2 regions of the Pseudoclavibacter sp. RFBI5 genome follow, and region 2 is predicted to be linked to the other one. Evidence: predicted binding sites of a transcription regulator. Region 2 holds the regulator's gene; the other holds the start of a gene.
What was found. Region 2 encodes LexA, which represses DNA repair genes until DNA is damaged. Its sites were predicted from a motif close to TCGAACANNTGTTCGA; they were not measured.

Region 1: C5E06_RS19595 (HNH endonuclease signature motif containing protein) is a predicted target of LexA. The motif match lies at 1,739-1,754, and genes of this name have one in related genera.

Annotation. Positions count from the first base shown of each region.
Region 1 is NZ_PSYA01000010.1:124,300-131,508, forward strand. It holds gene C5E06_RS07535 (DsbA family oxidoreductase) at 1-32, opposite strand, end outside; gene C5E06_RS19595 (HNH endonuclease signature motif containing protein) at 143-1,609, opposite strand; gene C5E06_RS07545 (Y-family DNA polymerase) at 1,803-3,125, opposite strand; gene C5E06_RS07550 (LexA family transcriptional regulator) at 3,127-3,588, opposite strand; gene C5E06_RS07555 (ABC transporter ATP-binding protein) at 3,644-4,504, opposite strand; gene C5E06_RS07560 (iron chelate uptake ABC transporter family permease subunit) at 4,501-5,613, opposite strand; gene C5E06_RS07565 (iron ABC transporter permease) at 5,610-6,656, opposite strand; gene C5E06_RS07570 (iron-siderophore ABC transporter substrate-binding protein) at 6,653-7,209, opposite strand, start outside.
Region 2 is NZ_PSYA01000008.1:113,337-120,545, forward strand. It holds gene C5E06_RS06500 (class I SAM-dependent methyltransferase) at 1-350, opposite strand, end outside; gene hflX (GTPase HflX) at 387-1,913, shown strand; gene lexA (transcriptional repressor LexA) at 2,027-2,680, opposite strand; gene C5E06_RS06515 (LysM peptidoglycan-binding domain-containing protein) at 2,906-3,223, shown strand; gene C5E06_RS06520 (histidinol-phosphate transaminase) at 3,269-4,357, shown strand; gene hisB (imidazoleglycerol-phosphate dehydratase HisB) at 4,367-4,975, shown strand; gene hisH (imidazole glycerol phosphate synthase subunit HisH) at 4,972-5,625, shown strand; gene priA (bifunctional 1-(5-phosphoribosyl)-5-((5-phosphoribosylamino)methylideneamino)imidazole-4-carboxamide isomerase/phosphoribosylanthranilate isomerase PriA) at 5,747-6,490, shown strand; gene C5E06_RS06540 (SseB family protein) at 6,508-7,209, shown strand, end outside.

The DNA.
Region 1 (7,209 bases), on a different contig from region 2:
GCCTGAGATGTGTTCTGCGCTGCTGTCGTCACACGCAATGCAACAGGGCCCCTTTCTCGCCTATTCCCGGGTAAAGCCGGCGGGCCGACGGCCCAGGCGGCACGCCGACGGACCCCTTCCTCAACCCTCGAGTGGAGTCGAGTCAGAACGGTGGCTCCGCAGGGGCACTGGGTGCCGCGGGCGGGGGATCCTCGTCTCGTTCGCGGGGCGGTTTGCCGCCTCGCCGCCAGGGCAGTTGGTCGGTGGGTGTGAAGGTGGGGCCGTGGGGTTCGGGGTGGTCTGTGTAGGTTTTTCCGCTTGGGGTGGTCCATTCGAGGGTGCCGCCGTCGTGTTGGGTGACGGTCCAGGCGGTGTGGTGCTTGATGATGTGGTGGTTTTTGCAGAAGTCGCTGAGGTTCCAGGTGGCGGTTGTGCCGCCGTATTGGTGGTCGATGGTGTGGTCGAGTTCGCAGTTCGTGGCGGGTTGGCGGCAGCCGATGAAGCGGCAGTGGATGTCGCGGGCTTTCAGGAAGGCGCGCATGGCCGCGGTGGGGGTGTAGGAGTCGACGGTTTGGAGTGCTCCGGTGATGGGGTGGGTGAGGAGGCGGATGAAGGCGGGTGCGGTCGCGGCGAGGTGTTTCGCGTCTTCGATGGGCATAGGGGACATGCCCTCGAGCAGCGCCGGGGCGCGTGCAGGCCTGGCCGGGTCGGGGAGGAGTGTCGTGATGGGGATGCTGAGCTGCACGGTGGCTTGAATGCCCTTCGCGGCGCTCGAGACGGTGGGGTCGCTGGTGAGGAGCAGGTCGGCGATCACGTCGGACATGACCTGGTCGAGGGTGCGCTCGTCGAGCGCTGCCGCGTCTCCGATCTCGCTGCTCTCGGGGGTCTGCATGCTGGGCTTTGGGCGGGCTCTGATGATGGCTTTGCTCTGCTTGCGCGCGCGGTCGCGGATCGCGTGCGCGACGAACGAGCTCATGAGTACCCGCAGGATGCTCATGCCGTCGCCGAGGTCCTCGACGCTCACGCGGCGCCGTTGCTTGGCGCGTTCGTGGCGTTGCTCGATGGACTCCCCGGTGAGCTCTTCCGCGACGCGCTCGGCCGCGTGCTGCAGCGCTGCCGGCGGGAGCGGCTCGCGGCGCACGCGCTGCAGCATGACCTGGACGAACTCGCCCCGCCGGTGGGTCTGCTCGGCCGGGTCGTCGTGGTTGATCTTCAGGCCGGTCTCGACGAGCTTGTGCACCTGCGCGGGCGTCGCAGCATTGCTCTCGAGCGCGAGGGCGAGGGCCGGGAACTCGCGCAGCGTCACCGATGCTGACGCGAGGTGTCCCTGGGCGGTGCCGGCGGCGAGCTTCACGAGCAGGCCGACCTCGTTCGCGATCGATCGCACGTGCATGGCCGATTCCGCGCATCCCTCGGCGACATCGAGGGCGTGCCCGAAGTCGTAGGCGGCGGCGTGGGCTCGCAGTTGCAGGGCGGTGCCGGCCGCGAGCATCGCCGCGGCTGCTTCCTCCATCGCGAGGATCTCCGAGCGTCGAGCCGCGACAGAAGCCGGGTCCGAAGGGTCGAACCCCGGATCCGGAACCGGGCTCGGCCCTGTGCCCAACCCCTCGTGTCTGTCGCGCTGCTGCATGCCCAAAGTCTACGAACGACCACCGGCATTCGAGAGGGTGGTGGATAACTTTCTCGGAGCACTTGGGGTGCGGCTGGCGGTTCAGTGAGTCTGTCCCCAGATACGACGCGCACTTCATTCAGCAGTTGTTGGTACATGTGTTCTATCCAGCGAGCTAAAAACAAGAATTCACGTTAACCGAGAACTGCGCTACTCACTCCGCCTTGACGACCGCCAGCTCGTCCCAGTGGGTGGTTGCGCGGGGTGAGACCATGTCGCGGCGCATGGTCCAGCTCCGCCCGCTACGGAGGCCGGCGATGCCGAGCCCAAGCGATTCCTGGCCGAACTTCGCGGCGACGGCGTCGAGGGCCTCGCCCACGCGCCTGTCTTCGCCGCGCTCGTCGAAGATGTCGAGCGCCGCGTACGAGTCTCGCGCGACGAACTCGAAGAGCGAGACGCCGACGCGCACGTACTTCAGCTCGGCTCGCAGCTGCGGGCCGAGGGCGGTGGCGGCTGCGCGGAAGAGCACGACCGGGTCGTCGGTGGGTTCCGGGAAGGCGACGGACACGGCGTGCGACTCGTGCCCTTCGCGGAAGGGGGAGGTCGCCGCGTAGCAGCTCATGGCCCGCGTGAGCGAGCCTTGCGCGCGGAGCCGGGCGGAGGCGCGCTGCGTGTACACGGAGAGCACCTCCTCGAGCTCCTGCACCGTCGAGATGGGCACTGCGAAGGAGCGGGAGAACTGGATCTGCTCGCGCTCCGACGGGACCTCGTCGATGGGGAGGCAGTCGATGCCGCGCAGCTCCTGGACGACGCGCTCCTGGACGACGCCGTAGCGGCGGCGGATGGCGGTGGGCGAGGACTCGCGGAGGTCGAGGGCGGTGCGGATGCCGAGGCCCACGTATTTCGCGGCCATCTTGCGCCCGACGCCCCAGACGTCGCCGATGTCGATGGTGCTGAGGATCCCGCTGAGCTGCTCGCGCCCGTAGGCGCCGAGATGGCAGACGCCGCCGAGCGATGGTTCGGATTTGGAGCCGCGGTTGGCGAGCTTGGCGAGCGTCTTGCTCGGGGCGATCCCGATGCTGACGGGAATGCCGATGAGCTTCCGCATCGCCACCCTGATCTCGCGGGCGACGGCGAGGGCCTCCCGGCGGTCGCCTGGCAGCCGGATGAAGCTCTCGTCGATCGAGTACACCTCCTGCGATGGCGTGTAGCGGCCGAGGAGCTCGATGGTGCGGGCGTTGATGTCGCCGTAGAGCTCGTAGTTGCTGGAGCGGGCGACGACGCCCTTCATCGCGGCTTCCGGGGCGATGGCCTGCCAGGGGGCGCCCATCGGGATGCCGACGGCTTTCGCCTCCTCGGAGCGCGCGATGACGCATCCGTCGTTGTTGGAGAGCACGACGATGGGCTTGCCTTCGAGGCTGGGGTCGAAGATGCGCTCGCAGGATGCGTAGAAGTTGTTGGCGTCGACGATGGCGATCGCGGGCTGCCGGAGCGCCAGCGGCGAGGCCTGGGTCGAGTCGCGCGTCGCGTCCGTCATCTCAGACACGGTGGAGGCATCTCGTGACGACGCCCCACACGGTGAGCTCGCTGAGCTCTTCGAGCACGATGTCGGCGTACGCGGGGTTCTCGGGCGCGAGGCGCACGCGGCCGTGCTCGAAGCGCAGGCGCTTGACGGTGAGCTCGCCGTCGACGACGGCGATGACGACGTTGCCGTCGTGCGGTTCGAGGGAGCGGTCGACGATGATCTCGTCGCCGTCGAAGATGCCGGCCCCGATCATGCTGTCGCCGCTGACGCGGACGATGAAGGTCGCGGCGGGGTCGTTGATGAGGTGCCGGTTGAGGTCGACGGGGCCGGAGTAGTAGCCCTGGGCGGGTGAGGGGAAGCCGGCTGGGACTGCTTCGTCCGCGCGTTCCGGGAGCTGCGCATTGGGCGTGCTGCCGGATTCGACCTCTTCCGGGTGCCCGAGGGGAGCGAGGATCTCGACGCCTGCATCGCTCACGGTCGGCACCCTGTCCTTCGTCTCGGCGGAGAGAGCGGGGTGTGGTCCCGCTCGATCACGCGTGTGTTCGAGCCCCAATTGTCGCGGATGAACCTTCGGGATGCGTGACGGGTGCATCCGCCGAGTGGTGGCGACCGATGGGCACCATGAGCGGCCGGCCGGAGACGGGGTCCTGCACCACTAGGCTCTCGAGTCCGAAGACGGCGCGCACCGTGTCGACCGTGAGGACGTCGCCGGGCTCGCCCGCTGCGTGCAGTCCGCCGTCGGCGAGCGCGATGAGGTGGTCGGCGTAGCGCGCTGCGAGGTTGAGGTCGTGGAGCACCATGACGATGGTCGTGCCGCGGGCATGGTTGAGGTCGGTGAGGAGGTCGAGCACCTCGATCTGGTGGCTGACGTCGAGGAAGGTCGTCGGCTCGTCGAGCAGCAGCAGGTCGGTCTGCTGGGCGAGGGCCATCGCGATCCACACTCGCTGCCGCTGCCCGCCGGAGAGTTCGTCGACGTGGCGGTCGGCGAGAGCCGTCGTCTCGGTCGCTTCGAGGGCGGCGGCGACGGCGAGGTCGTCGTCGTGGCTCCACCTGGAGAGGATGCTCTGGTGCGGGTGGCGACCGCGGCCGACGAGGTCGGCGACCGTGATGCCCTCGGGGGCGATCGGGGATTGGGGGAGGAGCCCGAGGATGCGAGCGAGCTGCTTCGCGGGTGTCCTGTGCACCTCCTTGCCGTCGAGGAGGACGTGCCCGTCGCGAGGCGTGAGGAGCCGCGACATGGAGCGCAGCAGCGTGGACTTGCCGCACGCGTTCGCACCGACGATCGCCGTGACCTTGCCTGGCGGCACAAGGAGGTCGAGCTCGTCGATGACGACTCGGTCGCCGTAGCCCAGGCTGAGCTGCTCGACGATGAGGGTGTGGTCTGCGGTCATAGCGAGCCTCCCGCGCGGTTCGTGCGGATGATCAGGTAGATGAGGAACGGCGCACCGAGCACGCCGGTCACGACGCCGACGGGGTAGCGGGTGCCGAGGAGGAACTGGCCGACGAGGTCGGCGACGAGCACGAGGAGGGCTCCGACGAGGCCGGCGGGGATGAGGAGTGATCCGCCTCCGCCGAAGAGCCGGGCGGCGATGGGTCCGGCGAGGAACGCGACGAAGGCGATGGGGCCCGCGGCGGCTGTCGCGAACGAGAGCACGCCGACGGCGGTGACGATGACGATGAGCCTCGTGCGGTTGACGCGCACCCCGAGGGCCGCTGCGGTGTCGTCGCCGAGCTGCGTTGCCGAGAGGCTGCGGCTCTGGGCGAGGAGGATCGGGACGAGCGCGACGATCGAGATCGCGACCGGGAGGATGGCGTTCCAGGATGCGCCGTTGAGGCTGCCGTTGAGCCAGCGCAGCGCTTCCTGGAGGTCCCACTGGGCGGCCTGCGAGAGCACGTAGTTGGTGATGCTGTCGAGCATGGCGGCGATGCCGATGCCGATCAGGATGAGGCGCGTTCCCGTGACGCCGCCCTTGAACGACAGGACGTAGATGAGGATGGCGACGCCGAGGCCGACGAAGATCGCGAAGAAGGACACCTCGCTCGCGCCAAGCGAGAGCGTGACGATGCCGAAGGCCGCGGCCGCGCTGGCGCCGGAGGAGATGCCGATGATGTCGGGGCTCGCGAGCGGGTTGCGCAGCATCGTCTGGAAGGTGACGCCGGCGAGGCCGAACGCGAGGCCGGCGAGGATCGCGAGTACGGCACGCGGGAGTCGGAGCCGCCCGACCGTGAAGGTCGCGCCCTGCACGTCCTGGCCGAGGACGACGGCGATGACCTGGTCGAGGCCGTAGAAGGTCTGTCCGACCATGAGCGAGACGACGAAGACGACGAGGATGAGAGCGACGAGCACCAGCATCAGCAGTCGGCGTCGCGCGCTGCGTCGGCCGCGGCTGCGCGCGACGGCGCGGGCTGTCGCCTCGATGACGGAGTTCGGGGAGGCCGGGGCGAGCGAGGTCGGCGAGGAGGCTGGCGCGGCAGAGCCCGAAGGGCGGGTCGCGGTCATAGGGCGCGCACTTTCGAGCGGCGGACGATCCAGATGAAGATGGGGGCTCCGATGATGGCCGTGATGATGCCCACGTCGATCTCGGACGGGCGGGTGAGGATGCGGCCGAGCACATCCGCCCCCGTCAGCAGGGAGGCGCCGACGACGGCGGAGAAGGGCAGCACCCAGCGGTGGTCGACGCCGAACATGAGGCGGCAGGCGTGCGGCACGACGAGGCCGACGAACGCGATGGGGCCCGTGACGGCGGTGGCGGCGCCGCAGAGCACGACGGCGCCGAGGGCCGCCGCGCCGCGCGTCAGCGCGACGCGTTCGCCGAGCCCAGCGGCGAGATCGTCGCCCAGGGCAAGCGAGTTGAGGCCCTTCGCGGAGGCGAGGCTGACGAGGAAGCCGACGATGAGGAACGGCAGGACCTGCGAGATGCTGTCCCAGGTGCCTCCGCCGACGCCGCCGATCTGCCACGACCTGGCGCTCTGACTGATGTCGCCCCGGGGCAGGATGATGGCGGTCACGAACGACGCGAGCGCGGCCGACGTCGCCGCGCCGGCGAGGGCGAGCTTGAGCGGCGTCGCCCCGCCCCGCCCGAGCGAGCCGACGACGTACACGAAGACGGCCGCGAGGGCCGCGCCGGAGATGGCGACCCAGATGAAGCTCGACGCGGAGGACAGGCCGAAGTAGGCGATTCCCGTCACGACGGCGAGGGATGCGCCCATGTTGACGCCGAGGATGCCCGGGTCTGCGAGCGGGTTCCTGGTGACGCCCTGCATGACGGCGCCCGAGACGCCGAGGGCGGCCCCGACGGCGACGGCGAGGAAGGTGCGGGGGATGCGCTTCGCGACGGCCGCCTCGTCGAAGCCGTTCGTCGATCCGCCGAGGGCTGCCACCGCATCCGCCCAGCTCACGTCGCGCGATCCGATCATGACGGACACCACGATGAGCGCGCCGAGCGAGGAGATCGCGAGGAGGAACCACAACGCCCGCAGCCGCCGGGGGCGTCGCACGATGGCGACACCCCCGGCGGCTACGGGAGGAGCGGTCTGGGTCACTTGACCTGTTCTGCTGCCTGCGAGAGGAGCGCGACGTAGTCGTCGAGGATCCACGAGATGGACAGCGGCGTGGGGTTCGCGGCCGTGCCGAGTGGCTCCGTGCCTGGCAGGTTGACGATCGAGCCGTTGGCGACGGCGGGGATCTGCGAGAGCACGGGGTCGCCCTGGAGGGTCTGGACGAGCTCCTCGCCACCGTAGGTGACGATGATCTCGACGTCGGCGAGCGTGTCGCTCTGCTCGGCGCTGATGGTCTGCGAGAACTGGTCGGTCGATGCCGACGCGTCGACGAGGCTCTGCGGGAACGTCATGCCGAGGTCCTCGAAGAAGGCACTGCGGGTGTCGTGCGTCGTGTAAAAGCTGACCTGGCTGAGGTCGGTCTCGTCGACGTGGGTGAGGAACATGGTCTTCTTGCCCTGAATGGCCGGGTACTTGGCCGCCGTCGCCTCGATCTCACCCTCGAGCTCGGTGATGAGTGCGTCGCCTTCGGCCTCGAGGCCCATGCCCTGGCTGTTGAGGCGGATCATGTCGCGCCACGAGGTCGCCCAGGCCGTCT
Region 2 (7,209 bases):
TCGGGGCGTGTCGGCGTGATGTTGTCGAGTCCGAGGGCCTGCGCGTTCTCACCGGTGAGCAGCAGCGCCCGTTCGTTGACGTCGACGGCCCGCACGTCCAGTTCGGGCGACTCGAGTGCGAGTGCGAGTGCGATCGGTCCCCAGCCGCACCCGAGGTCCAGCGCGGTTCCGGTCGAGGGCGGCGGGGGTGCTGCGTGCAGGAGCGCCTGGGTGCCGCGGTCCACGTGCTCAGGGCTGAAGGTACCGCCTGCCGTGATGACGGTCACCGTTCGGCCCCGGAGGTTGGCGACGACGCGTCGCCGCTCGAGAGGCCCGTCCGGGGTTGCTGAGAAGTAATGCTGAGCGGTCACCCCTAGACGCTAGCACCGGCGTAGAATAGTACGAATATGCGAGATTCTGAGACTCCTCCAGGCGAGAGCAACGACGCGATCGACCGAATCCTCCGAGCCGCGAAGGAACCGGGCGCCACGATGACCCTGTTCTCCTCCGGCAGAGCGCAGGCGCTGCAGGACGGCGCCAGCACGAGCTATGACGGCGAGGCCGACGGCGACCAGCTCGAACGAGAAGCCAGGCAGTCGCTGCGACGAGTCGAGAGCCTGCGAACGGAACTCGAGGACGTCACCGAGGTCGAGTACCGCAAGGTGCGCCTCGAGCGGGTCGTGCTCGTCGGCGTCTACCGCAGGAACTCCCTCGAGGAGGCCGAGAACTCGATGCAGGAGCTAGCCGCGCTCGCCGAAACTGCGGGAGCCGTCGTCCTCGACGGCGTGCTGCAGCGTCGGCCGAACCCCGACCCCGCCACGTACCTCGGCCGAGGCAAGGTCGCTGAGCTCAAGGAGATCGTCGCGGCGCTCGAAGCCGACACGGTGGTCGCCGACACCGAGCTCGCGCCCAGCCAGCGTCGCGCGCTCGAAGACGAGATCAAGGTGAAGGTCATCGACCGCACCGCGGTGATCCTCGACATCTTCTCCCAGCACGCCAAGAGCCGCGAGGGCAAGGCGCAGGTCGAGCTGGCGCAGATGGAGTACATGCTCCCGCGCCTTCGCGGATGGGGCGAGTCGATGTCCCGGCAGGCCGGTGGCCAGGTCGGCTCCGGCGGTGCCGGCATGGGGTCACGAGGCCCTGGAGAGACCAAGATCGAGCTCGACCGTCGGCGCATCCGCACGAAGATGGCCAAGCTTCGCCACCAGATCGCCGACATGAAGGATTCGCGTGACGTGAAGCGCGCGACCCGACAGCGCAACCAGGTTCCGGCCGTCGCGATCGTGGGGTACACGAACGCCGGCAAGTCGAGCCTCCTCAACCGCATCACGCATGCGGGCGTCCTGGTCGAGAACGTTCTCTTCGCGACCCTCGACGCGACGGTGCGCAAGGCGGCGACGGAAGACGGCCGCCCCTACACGATTGCCGACACGGTCGGCTTCGTGCGTAACCTGCCCCACCAGCTGGTCGAAGCCTTCCGCTCGACGCTCGAGGAGCTGCAGGCTGCCGATGTCATCGTGCATGCCGTCGATGCCTCCCACCCGGATCCCGCCGCGCAGCTCGCCACGGTGCGAGACGTCATCGGAGAGGTCGAAGCCCACGATGTTCCCGAGATCGTGGTCTTCACGAAGGCCGACCTGGTCGATAGCGATCGACGCCTCGAGCTCCAGGGGCTCGCCCCCGACGGCCTCTTCGTCTCCGCGCACACGGGTGAGGGCATCGACCTGCTGCTCGGGCGCATCGCCGAGCTCCTGCCAACCCCCGAGGTGACCATCGAGGTCCTTGTGCCCTTCGAGCGCGGCGATCTCGTCTCCTACCTGCACGAGCGAGGTGCCGTGCTCGAGCTCGAGCACGTGGAGAGCGGCACGCGGCTCAAGGCCCGGGTCCACCCCGACCAGCTCGGACTGTTCGAGGCGTTCGCGGTCGCAGGCTGACGCATACGCCTCAGTCCTCCTGAGGGAGGCATGCAGAAGAGCGGCGAGCCCATCGGGCTCGCCGCTCTTCTGCATCTGCTGACGTGTGCAGGCGCCGGTGCTTCCGGCTGCTCTCAGATGGAGCGGAGGACAGCGACGACCTTGCCGAGGATCTCGGACTCATCGCCGAGGATGGGCTCGAAGTCGCTGTTGCGGGGGAGCAGCCAGATGTGGCCGTCACGCTTGCGGAAGGTCTTGACCGTGGCTTCTCCGTCGAGCATCGCGGCGACGATGTCGCCGTTCTCCGCGTTGCGCTGTGACCGCACGACGACCCAGTCGCCGTCGCAGATGGCAGCATCGATCATCGACTCGCCAACGACACGCAGCAGGAAGAGCTCTCCCTTGCCGACGATCTGACGGGGGAGCGCGAAGACGTCTTCGACCTGCTGCTCCGCCGTGATCGGGATGCCGGCTGCGATCCTGCCGACCACCGGGACGAACGCGGCCTCAGCCGTCTCGTTGGAATCGCCATCGTCGGTGTGGTCGAAGTGCACCAGCACCTCGAGGGCGCGGGGCATGCCCGGATTGCGCTTGATGTAGCCGAACTTCTCCAGCTGGCCGAGCTGGTGGGTGACGCTCGACAAGGAGACGAGGCCGACTTCGTCGCCGATCTCGCGCATGCTCGGCGGGTACCCGCGCGTGCGCACCGACTCCATGATGCAGGTCAGGATGCGCTCCTGCTTCTCGGTCAGTTTTCTGTAGATGTCGCTCGCTGGCTTCTTGGCCATGTCGTCTCCGTCCGCTCTCCGACACGGAATGTCGGTGGCAGGTGATGCACTGCCTGATAGCGCCAACCCTACCGAGGGTGCACGCAGGTACGAAACATTTCTTCGAGTGTTGTGGATGAAAGTTCGAGAGATTCGAACTGGAAGCCTTGACTTGGCACTTTGTTCGTAGCTATATTCAGTACATACATTCGACCACTCGAAGATGTGGACGAATCAGGAGGAATCATGAACACCACTGCCGTTGCACCACTCCGCCTCACCGTCCGAGGCCGTCGTGTCCTGCTCGCCATCGCTGCGCTGCCCGTCGCCGCAGCCATCGCCCTCGGGGCCACGCACATGAACTCCGCGGCGGCCTCGAGCGACGCCGCAGGCGTCGAGTTCGAGTACGTCACCGTCGGCGCTGGCGACACGCTCTGGGGCATCGCCGAGGAGGTCGCGGGCGATTCCGATATCCGCGACGTCATCGTCGAGATATCCAAGCTCAACGCTCTTGAGAACGGCACGGTTCAGGCCGGGCAGCGCCTCGCCCTCCCACTCGACTGAGTCCACAGCCCATTCCAGGCGCAGACCGCGTCGTAGGCTTGTGCGGTGACCTCGTTCGAAGACCTGCCCATCCGTGACGACCTCCGCGGACTCACCCCCTACGGAGCGCCGCAGCAGCCGGTGCGCGTTGCCATCAACGTCAACGAGAATCCGCACCCCGTGCCGGAGGTCGTGGCCAGGCGAATCATCGAGGCGATCGCCCGCGAGCTCCCCGGACTCAATCGCTACCCGGACCGCGAGTTCACGAAGTTGCGCGAGCAGCTGAGCGTCTACCTGGGCCGGGGCATCGGTCCCGAACAGGTGTGGGCCGCCAACGGCTCGAACGAGATCATGCAGCAGCTGCTGCAGGTCTTCGGTGGCCCCGGGCGCAGCGTGCTCAGCTTCACACCCAGCTACTCGATGTACCCCCTTCTCGCCAGAGGGGTTGGGTCCGAATGGATTCCGGTGTCACGCGCTGACGGCTTCGCGCTGACCGCGGACCTCGTCACGGAGGCACTTCGTCGAGAGCGCCCCGACATCACCATCATCTGCACGCCGAACAACCCCACGGGCACCGTCACCGATCTCGACGTGATCGCGGCTGCGTACGACGCGACCGACGGCATCCTGATCGTCGATGAGGCCTACGCCGAGTTCCTCCCTGATGGTCGGGAGACCGCGCTCTCCCTTCTCCCGGGTCGCGAGCGGCTCGTGGTCTCGAGGACCATGAGCAAGGCGTTCGCCTTCGCTGGCGCCCGCGTCGGGTACTTCGCGGCTCACGAGGCCGTCGTCGACGCCGTCCGACTCGTTCGGCTGCCCTACCACCTCTCCGCGATCACCCAGGCCGCCGCGACCGCAGCGCTCGAGTGCTCGGAGATCATGCTCCAGCAGGTCGACGCCATCCGCGAGCAGCGCGACCGCCTGCTGGTGGAGCTGCCCCGTCTTGGCTACACGCCGTGGGAGTCTGGCGCGAACTTCGTGCTGTTCGGCGACGTCGCGGATCCCGCGGCTACGTTCCAGCAGCTCCTCGACCGCGACATCCTGGTGCGGGATGTCGGCATCCCGAACGCGCTTCGGGTGACCGCCGGGACGCGCGCGGAGACGAGCGCGTTCCTGGCCGCACTCGCCGAGATCACCGATGCAGGGAAGGCCTAGGCTGGAGCGATGACCACGACGCCACGCACCGCGACCGTCTCACGCGCGACGAGCGAGTCCTCGATCGAGCTGAGCCTGAACCTCGACGGGACCGGCATCGCCGACATCCAGACGTCGGTTCCGTTCTATGACCACATGCTGAATGCCTTCGCGAAGCACTCGCTGACCGATCTCACGGTCCGTGCGACGGGTGACACGGAGATCGACGTGCACCACACGGTCGAGGACACGGCGATCGTGCTCGGTCAGGCGATCCGCCAGGCCCTCGGCGACAAGTCGGGTATCGCTCGGTACGGCGATGCGAGGGTGCCGCTCGATGAGTCGCTCGCCGAAGCCGTCGTCGACATCTCGGGGCGTCCGTTCCTGGTGCACACCGGCGAACCGGAAGCCTTCATCTACCACCTCATCGGCGGGCACTTCACGGGCGCGATGGTGCGTCACGTCTTCGAGGCGATCACGTTCCACGCCGGTCTGACGGTGCACGTCGAGGTCATCCGCGGGCGCGACCCGCACCACATCGCCGAAGCGGAGTTCAAGGCGTTCGCCCGTGCGTTCCGCGCGGCCAAGCGACTCGACCCGGAGGTCGTGGGCATTCCTTCGACCAAGGGCGCGCTGTGACTTCAGTCGCACGTCCGCGGGTGGTCGTCGCTGACTACGGCTCGGGCAACGTTCACTCCGCCGTGAAGGCGCTCGAAGCGGCTGGTGCTGAGGTCGAGCTGACGGCCGACCGCGCTGCCGCCTTCGACGCCGACGGCTACGTCGTGCCAGGTGTCGGGAGCTTCGCTCACGTCATGGAGGCCATCAATCGTCAGCGCATCGGGGAGATCGTCGGCCGGCGCCTTGCAGGGGGGCGCCCCGTGCTTGGCATCTGCGTCGGCATGCAGATCTTCTTCGACGGCGGCATCGAGGGTGGCAGGCGAGCCGAAGGTCTGGGCGAATGGCCGGGCGAGGTGACCGAACTGCGGGCAGAGGTCCTTCCGCACATGGGATGGAACCTCGTCGACCCCCCGGCGGACTCGAAGCTCTTCGCCGGCATTGCTCGGGAGCGCTTCTACTTCGTGCACTCGTACGCGGCGCATGAGCTCCCGCTCGACCCGCATCCGAAGGCCCGCCCGGTGCTGGTGACCCATGCCGAGCACGGCGAGCGCTTCATCGCCGCAGTCGAGAACGGCCCGTTGTCGGCGACGCAGTTCCACCCGGAGAAGTCCGGCGAGGCTGGCGTGCGCCTGCTTCGGAACTGGATCGAGACGCTGCCGAAGCGCGCCTAGTGCTGCTGCATCGGCGCGCTGCACCGCCGCCTGCCGATACGCTATTGCCCGGACTGCCAGGGCATCCCCTTTCGGCGTCGATGCCCCGGCGCCTCAGAACGAGAACAAGGAACCTACGCGCGTGAGCGAATTCAACACGTCACCGGAGCTCGTGCTCTTCCCCGCAATCGACCTCGCCGGCGGCAAGGCGGTTCGTCTGGTTCAGGGCGAGGCCGACTCCGCCACGAACTACGGCGATCCTGTGGATGCGGCGGAGGACTGGATCGAGCAGGGTGCGGAGTGGATCCACCTCGTGGACCTCGACGCGGCCTTCGGGCGCGGGGAGAACCGCAGTGTCATCAAGCGCGTCATCCGGGCGGCCAAGCACGTCAATGTGGAGCTGTCCGGCGGGATCCGTGACGACGAGTCCCTCGAGCGTGCGGTGGACGCCGGTGCGCGCCGCATCAACCTCGGCACCGCCGCGCTCGAGAATCCGGAGTGGGCGGCGAACGTCATCGCTCGCTACGGCGAGCTCATCGCCGTCGGCCTCGACGTGCGTGGCACCACGCTCGCGGCTCGCGGCTGGACGCGCGATGCTGGTGACCTCTGGTCGGTACTCGAACGGCTCGAGGAGGCCGGTTGCGCACGTTACGTCGTGACCGACGTGACGAAGGACGGAACCCTCCAGGGCCCGAACCTCCAGCTCCTCAGCGACATCCTCGACCGGACCGACCGTCCCGTCGTCGCCTCTGGCGGCGTTTCGAGTCTCGACGACATCGCGGCGCTGCGTGGCCTCGTGCCGCAGGGCCTCGAAGGCGCGATCATCGGCAAGGCGCTCTACTCGGGGGCCTTCACGCTCGTCGAAGCGCTCGACGTCGCATCCTGACTCGAGAGGTCTGACCCATGCCGTCGCTGCCAGAGCATTTCCAGCCCAGCAAGGCCGACTCTGCTGGCCAGAGCTGGTCTGGGCGGAGCTTCGGCGACAACCCGTTCCGCGACGACGACGGCACGGCGCCGGCGCAGTTCGTCGCGGCGATCCGGCGCTTCCGGGCTCGGGAGGTGGGTCCCGACGCGGTGGTCGACGCATTGCGTCAGGCTCGCGTGCTGATCCCGCTCGTGGCGAAGCTGGGCGAAGCCGATGTCAACACGCAGGGTGTGACCGTCGACAAGAGCGCTGATCTCTCCATCGTGACGGTCGCCGGCCCAGACGGTCGCACCGTCCTGCCCGTGTTCACCTCGGCGGAGGCGATGAGGGTCTGGAATCCCAAGGCTCGGCCGGTGCCTGCGCTCATGCAGCGGGCGGCCATCTCGGCGGCTGCCGAGGGCAGCGACCTCATCGTGGTTGATCCGACGAGCGAGACGGAGTTCGTCGTCCGCCGTCCGGCCGTGTGGGCGATCGCGCAGGAGCAGGGCTGGGCGGCCCCGTGGGTGAACCCGGTTGTCACGGCTGAGCTGTCGAGGGTGATGGCAGAGCTCGACGAGGTGCTTGGCATGGATCTCGTGCCCGGCGATCCGGAGGCTCGCCTGGCTGGGCCCGAGCTGCGTGTGGTGCTCCACGTCGGTGGTGACGCTGGCCGCGAGGAGCTCGCGGATCTGTCCCGCCGA